2 linked regions of the Rhodovastum atsumiense genome follow. The protein of the gene in region 1 interacts with the protein of each later gene in a pairwise test. Links are inferred from orthologs where the notes say so. Each region holds a gene or a part of one and is shown in the gene's direction. Other genes may lie near its edges.

The links.
Region 2: the proteins of badI (region 1) and rfaD interact in binary tests that used the Escherichia coli proteins (3 or more experiments, as listed by UniProt). The link is inferred for Rhodovastum atsumiense from one-to-one orthologs.

The regions. Positions count from the first base shown.
Region 1 is NZ_OW485601.1:372,076-375,389, reverse strand. Bases 305-3,304 are described here. They hold badI (2-ketocyclohexanecarboxyl-CoA hydrolase), read left to right. Parts: upstream 305-1,408; coding sequence 1,409-2,200; downstream 2,201-3,304. Other genes in these bases: NBY65_RS01560 (electron transfer flavoprotein subunit alpha/FixB family protein), read left to right, coding at 2,986-3,304; NBY65_RS01565 (electron transfer flavoprotein subunit beta/FixA family protein), read left to right, coding at 2,222-2,971; NBY65_RS01575 (AMP-binding protein), read left to right, coding at 305-1,412. Outside these bases: more of NBY65_RS01575, read left to right, coding at 1-304; more of NBY65_RS01560, read left to right, coding at 3,305-3,314. UniProt on the Escherichia coli protein: Converts o-succinylbenzoyl-CoA (OSB-CoA) to 1,4-dihydroxy-2-naphthoyl-CoA (DHNA-CoA).
Region 2 is NZ_OW485601.1:3,217,956-3,221,088, forward strand. What follows is about bases 207-3,025. They hold rfaD (ADP-glyceromanno-heptose 6-epimerase), read left to right. Parts: upstream 207-1,038; coding sequence 1,039-2,013; downstream 2,014-3,025. Other genes in these bases: NBY65_RS14670 (NAD(P)/FAD-dependent oxidoreductase), read right to left, coding at 207-901; NBY65_RS14680 (ATP-binding cassette domain-containing protein), read right to left, coding at 2,054-3,025; NBY65_RS14685 (GTP-binding protein), read right to left, coding at 3,022-3,025. Also shown: more of NBY65_RS14670, read right to left, coding at 1-206; more of NBY65_RS14685, read right to left, coding at 3,026-3,133. UniProt on the Escherichia coli protein: Catalyzes the interconversion between ADP-D-glycero-beta-D-manno-heptose and ADP-L-glycero-beta-D-manno-heptose via an epimerization at carbon 6 of the heptose.

The DNA.
Region 1 (3,314 bases):
CCTTCCAGTTGCCGAACTGGTGGCAGTTCACCGTCCTGCACATCGCCTGCCTGAAGGTCGGAGCGGTTTCGAATCCGCTGATGGTGATCTTCCGCGAGCGTGAGCTCACGTTCATGCTCGGCCTCGCCGCGAGCAAGGTCCTGGTCGTGCCGCGTCGCTTCCGCGATGTCGATCATCGTGCCATCGCCCAGGCGATCCGTCCGTCCCTGCCGGCGCTGACCCATGTGTTCGTGGTGGATGGCGAGGCGAGCGAGTCGTTCGAGAACCTGCTTGCCGCGGATGCAACGGCGGAGGAGTTGGCAACGCTGCGGGCACGCCGCCTGTCGCCGGATGCGGTGATCCAGTTGCTCTATACGTCCGGTACCACCGGCGAGCCGAAAGGCGTCTCCCACACTTCCAACACGATGCTCTCGAACCTGGTCCCTTTCGCGCAGCGTCTGCATCTGGGCCAGGACGACGTCATCCACATGCCATCGCCGATGGCGCACCAGCTTGGCTTCATGTATGGGCTGGTGCTGCCGGCGATGCTGGGCGCGACCGCGGTGCTGCAGGACGTGTTCGTGCCGGAGACGATGGCCCGGCAGATCGGCGAGGAGCGCGCGACCTTCACCATGGGGGCGACGCCGTTCCTCAATGACCTCGCCGATCATTGCCTGCGCACCGGCGCGGCGACGCCGACGCTGCGCATCTTTGTCTCCGCCGGTGCCCCGATCCCGCGGGCCCTGGTCACCAAGGCCCGTGAGGTGCTGGGTGCTGCGGTGCTGTCGGCCTGGGGCATGTCGGAGAACGGCGCGGTCACGACGACGCGGCCCGAGGATCCCGAGGAGAAGGTCGCCGGCACCGATGGCTGCCCGCTGCAGGGCATGGAAGTGCGGGTGGTCGATCCGCTCAACATGCCTGTTCCGGTCGGCGAGGAAGGGCAGTTGCAGGTGCGCGGCTGTTCCAATTTCGTCGGCTACCTGAAGCGTCCCGGGCTGGCACGGGTCGATGCCGAGGGATGGTTCGAGACCGGGGACCTCGCGCGCCTGGATGCGGACGGCTACATCCGCATCACCGGCCGTGCGAAGGACATCATCATCCGTGGTGGCGAGAATATTCCCGTCGTCGAGGTCGAGGAATTGCTGTTCAGGCACCCCGCGGTCGCCATCGTCGCCGTGGTCGGCTACCCGGATCCACGCCTCGGCGAACGCGCCTGTGCCTTCGTGAAGCTGCGCGAGGGCGCGTCACTGACCTTCGGGGAGATGGTCGCCTACCTCAAGGCGCAGAAGATGGCGATCCAGTACATCCCCGAGCGCCTGGAAATCGTCGACGACATGCCACGGACGCCGTCGGGCAAGCTGCAGAAATTCCGGCTGCGTGAAATCGCAAGAGCCTTGGCTGGCAACAGCATCCCCCAGGAGAGGACATCATGACAAGCTACGAGGACATTCTCTACGAGGTGCGGCCGGCCGGGGTGGCCCGCATCACCATCAACCGGCCGGACAAGTACAACGCCTTCCGCGGACAGACCCTGGAGGAACTGATCCACGCCTTCCAGCGCGCCGGCTGGGACCGCACGATCGGCGTCATCGTATTGACCGGCGCCGGCGACAAGGCCTTCTGCACCGGCGGCGACCAGAGCGCGCATGACGGCCAGTACGACGGCCGCGGCACCATCGGCCTGCCGGTCGAGGAACTGCAGAGCCTGATCCGCGACGTGCCGCAGCCGGTGATCGCGCGCGTCAACGGCTTCGCCATCGGCGGCGGCAATGTGCTGGCGACGATCTGCGATCTCACGATCGCGTCCGAGACGGCGCAGTTCGGCCAGGTCGGCCCCAAGGTGGGCTCGGTCGATCCCGGCTTCGGCACCGCCTATCTCGCCCGGATCGTCGGCGAGAAGAAGGCACGGGAAATCTGGTACCTGTGCAAGCGCTACTCCGCCGCCGAGGCGCTCGCCATGGGACTGGTCAACGCCGTCGTGCCGCACGCGGCACTGGACACCGAGGTCGATCGCTGGTGCGCCGAGCTGCTGGAACGCTCCCCCACCGCCCTGGCGCTCGCCAAGCGGTCGTTCAACGCGGATACCGAGAGCATCCGCGGCATCTCCGCGATGGGGATGCAGGCGCTCAGTCTCTATTACGACACGGCTGAATCGAAGGAAGGCGGCGTCGCGTTCCGTGAGAAGCGCAAGCCCGATTTCCGCCGGCATGTCCGCAAATAGGCAGAAACGGGACGGTTGTTCATGAAGATCCTTGTCCCCGTCAAGCGGGTGCTCGATTACAATGTCAAGGTACGCGTCCGGCTCGATGGCTCCGGGGTTGAACTGGCCGGCGCGAAAATGACGATGAATCCGTTCGACGAGATCGCCGTGGAGGAAGCGATCCGACTGAAGGAGAAGGGGATTGCTACCGAGATCGTCGCGATTTCGATCGGCCCGGCGCAGGCCGGGGAGATCCTGCGCACGGCCCTGGCGATGGGCGCGGACCGTGCCATCCTGGTGCGCACCGACGACCCCGTGGAGCCGTTGGCCGTGGCCAAGATCCTCAAGGGGGTGGTCGCGGCGGAACAGCCCGGCCTCGTCATCCTGGGCAAGCAGGCCATCGACGATGACTGCAGCCAGACCGGCCAGATGCTCGCCGCGTTGACCGGCTATCCCCAGGGAACCTTTGCCTCGAACCTGGAGGTAGAAGGGGAATGGGCGAAGGTCACGCGGGAAGTGGACGGTGGATCGCAGACCGTGGCGCTGCGCCTGCCCGCCATCGTGACCACCGACCTGCGTCTGAACGAGCCGCGCTACGCTTCCCTGCCGAACATCATGAAGGCCCGCAAGAAGCCGCTGTCGGAGCAGACGCCTGCCGATTTCGGCGTGGATATGACGCCTCGCCTGCAGGTGATCCGGACACAGGAGCCGCCGCCCCGCCAGCCTGGCGTGAAAATCGGATCGGTTGCGGAGCTGGTGCACAGGCTGCGCAACGACGCCGGCGTGATCTGAGGAGACCCGCATCCATGGCTATCCTGCTTCTTGCCGAGCACGCCAATGGCACGCTCAAGGACGTGACCGCGAAGGCGCTGACCGCCGCCCGCCAGATGGGGGAAGAGGTGCATGTGCTGGTCGCGGGGTATGGTGTGGCTGAGGTGGCGGCCGAGGCTGCCACGCTCGCAGGCGTCACACGGGTTTTCCTGGCCGACGACGCCATGCTTCAGCACGGCCTGCCCGAGCCACTGGCGGCTCTGATCGTCGAGCGTTTCGGGGATTACGACGGGATCGTGGCCCCATCCACGACCACGACCCGGAACGTGCTACCACGCGTCGCCGCCTTGCTCGACGTGATGCA
Region 2 (3,133 bases), 2.8 Mb from region 1 along the record:
CGTCCCAGCGGGCGAAATACAGGTCGCCATGCGTGTCCGACATCGCCTGCCGGCCGGGGATCACGGTGCGGCGCAGCACCGGATCGACCGGCGCGGTCGCCATCTGCCAGGAATGCACCGGCACCACCTCGCGCGCCACCGCGGGCGCCAGGGCGGGGGCGAGCTCGCCGGTATAGGCGTTGCTTGCCAGCACCAGCGCGCGCGCCCGCACCGTGCCGCGGGCGCCGCGGACGATCCAGTTGCCCTCGACGCGATCGAAGCCGAGCACCGGCGAGCGGACGCAGATGCGCCCGCCCCGGCCGAGCACCGCGGCGGCGAGGCCGCGCGCCAGCGCCAGCGGGTTGATGTGCCCGCCGCTGCGGTTCCAGAAGCCGCCGTGCCAGTAGCCGCTGCCCATCATGTTGCGCATCTGCATGCGATCGAGCAGCTCGACCGGCGCGCCCCAGCGCTCCCACTGGCGCACGCGCGTTTCCGCGATGCGCATCCGCCCGGGCGAGTGCGCGGGCTGCACCCAGCCGGTCTGCTCGGCCTCGGCGGCGATGTCGCAGCGGCGCACCGTCTCGAACAGCAGGTCGGCCGAGCCGCCGAGCATGGCGGCGAAACGTTCCCCGGCGCCGCCGTAGCGCGCCACCAGGTCGTCCGGGTTCATCCGGGTGAGGGTGGGGATCACCTGGCCGTTGTTGCGGCCGGAGGCGCCCCAGCCGGGTGCCATGGCCTCGACCACCAGCACGTCGGTGCCGGCCTCGGCTAGGTGCAGGGCGGTGGACAGGCCGGTGAAGCCGGCGCCGATCACGACGACGTCGGCGCGTTGCTCGCCCTCGAGCACCGGCAGGTCGGGCGCGGACGGGGTGACCGCCGCCCAGAGCGAGGGCGGCCAGGGAACGGGATCGGTCTGGGGCATATCCGGGTGTACTCTGTGCTGCCTCGCAACACTGCGCCAGGACGGCGCCGAGGAAAAGCGGCCAGATGCGCGCGACCCCGCCGCCGTCATCTCATCATGCTTGCGGGCGGCGGGGGGATTGTCCTACTCCGGCAGGCATGATCCTGATCACTGGCGGCGCCGGCTTCATCGGTTCGAATCTGCATGCAGCGCTGGCTGCGCGGGGCCACGAGACGATCGTGGTCGATCGCCTGCGCAGCGACGGCAAGTGGCACAACCTCGCGCACCATCCGCCGACCGCGATTGTCGCGCCGGAAGAGCTGCAGAATTTCCTCGCCCTGCAGCCGCCGATCGAGATGGTGTTCCATCTCGGCGCGATCAGCGCCACCACGGCGACCGATGGCGACCTGGTCTGGCACACCAATGTCGGCCTGTCGCAGGAGCTGTGGAAATGGTGTTCCTCGCTCGGGGTGCGGATGATCTACGCCTCCTCGGCGGCGACCTACGGGGCCGGCGCACAGGGCTTCGAGGATGGGCTGGACGATCTTGGCAATTTGCGTCCGCTCAATCTTTACGGCTGGTCCAAGCACGCCTTCGACCTGAGCGTGGCGCGCGCCGTGGCCGGGCGGCGCAAGCGGCCGCCGCAATGGGTGGGCCTGAAATTCTTCAACGTCTACGGGCCGAACGAGTACCACAAGGGATCGCAGGTCTCGGTGGTGAAGGTGAAATACGACGAGGTGCGGCGCGGCCAGGCGCCGCGGCTGTTCCGCAGCGACCGGCCCGATGTCGCGGATGGCGAGCAGAAGCGCGACTTCATCTGGGTCGGCGATGTCGTGGACGTGCTGCTCTGGCTGCAGGACACGCCGGGCGTGAGCGGGCTGTTCAATGTCGGCACCGGCCAGGCGCGCAGCTATCGCGACCTCGCCCACGCGGTCTGCCGCGCGGGTGGGGCGAAGGAAGACATCGAGTTCATCGACATGCCGGCCAATCTGCGCGGCCAGTACCAGTCCTTCACCGAGGCGCGCATGGATCGCCTGCGCGCGGCCGGCTACACGAAGCCCTTCACCTCGCTTGAAGACGGCATCAACCGCTATATCACCGAGTATCTGGCGATGCCGGATCCCTACGTCTGATTGCGGGCGCCGCCGCGATGGCCGCGGCGGCGCACCGGATTCAGGTTTGCTGCCAGGCGGGCAGCAGCGTCTCGCCGCGTCGCACCGCATCACGCAGCCTCGCGAGGCGGTGGTCATGCGCCTGCAACTCGGCCTGCAGCGCCTGCTCTTCGGGCGAGGTCGCGACCACCGCGGCGATGCCGCCGTTGCGGATGATCACGCGCCGCGCGCCCGACAGCGCCAGCAGCGGATCATGGGTCGACAGCAGCACGATCTTGCCCCGGCTGGTGAACAGGCGCAGCGCCTGCCGGCGATCCACCCCGGCATTCTCGATCTCGTCGATCAGCACCACCGGCTTCGCGCTCAGCAGGGCGGCATCGGCGATCATCAGCGCGCGGGACTGGCCGCCGCTCAGCTGCGTCAGCGGCGTGGCGGCGGTGAACGGCTCGCCGGCCATGGCGATGGCGGCGTCCAGCACGGTCCGCGCCGCCGCCCGTGGATCAGCGACGCCACAGCTTTCGGCGTGCAGGGACAGGAAGTCCTCGACGTGCAGGTCCAGCACGAAATTCATGTTCTGGGAGATCTGCGCCACCAGCCGCGCCTCGGCCGAGACGCGCATGCGCGGGGCAGGGGTCGCGCCGTTGACCCGCACCACCCGGCGACTCGGCGTGTCGCCCTGGGCGAGGCATTCGATGTCGGCCAGCAGACGGCTTTTGCCCGAGCCGGTCGGGCCGACGATGGCCACCACCTCGCCCGGCCGCAGGCAGAGCGGGACCGCTTCCGGCTGTCCGTCCTTGTCGCAGCCTTGCGTCACCTCCAGGCATTCCAGCGTGATGCCGCCGCCGGCAGGGCGCGCGGCCAGGAAGGCGCGCAACTGCTCCTGCAGGGCCGCCAGGGTCCAGCCGCCTCCGTCCCTGACCTCCCAGGGGAGCGATTGCCAGTAGTCCTGCAGCGAACACGCGGCCGCCGGCACGGGCAGGCCGTGCCGGCGCAGGAAGTCCGTGTCCACCGTCATGGTCGCGGCGCCGGTCATGGTTCCTGCTCCTCGATGCGCATCCGGCGGATCACGCCGTGCTGGAACTCCGCGCCGATGCGGGTCTGGCCGAAGCAGTAGGAACAGACCGCGGCGGGCACGGAGAAA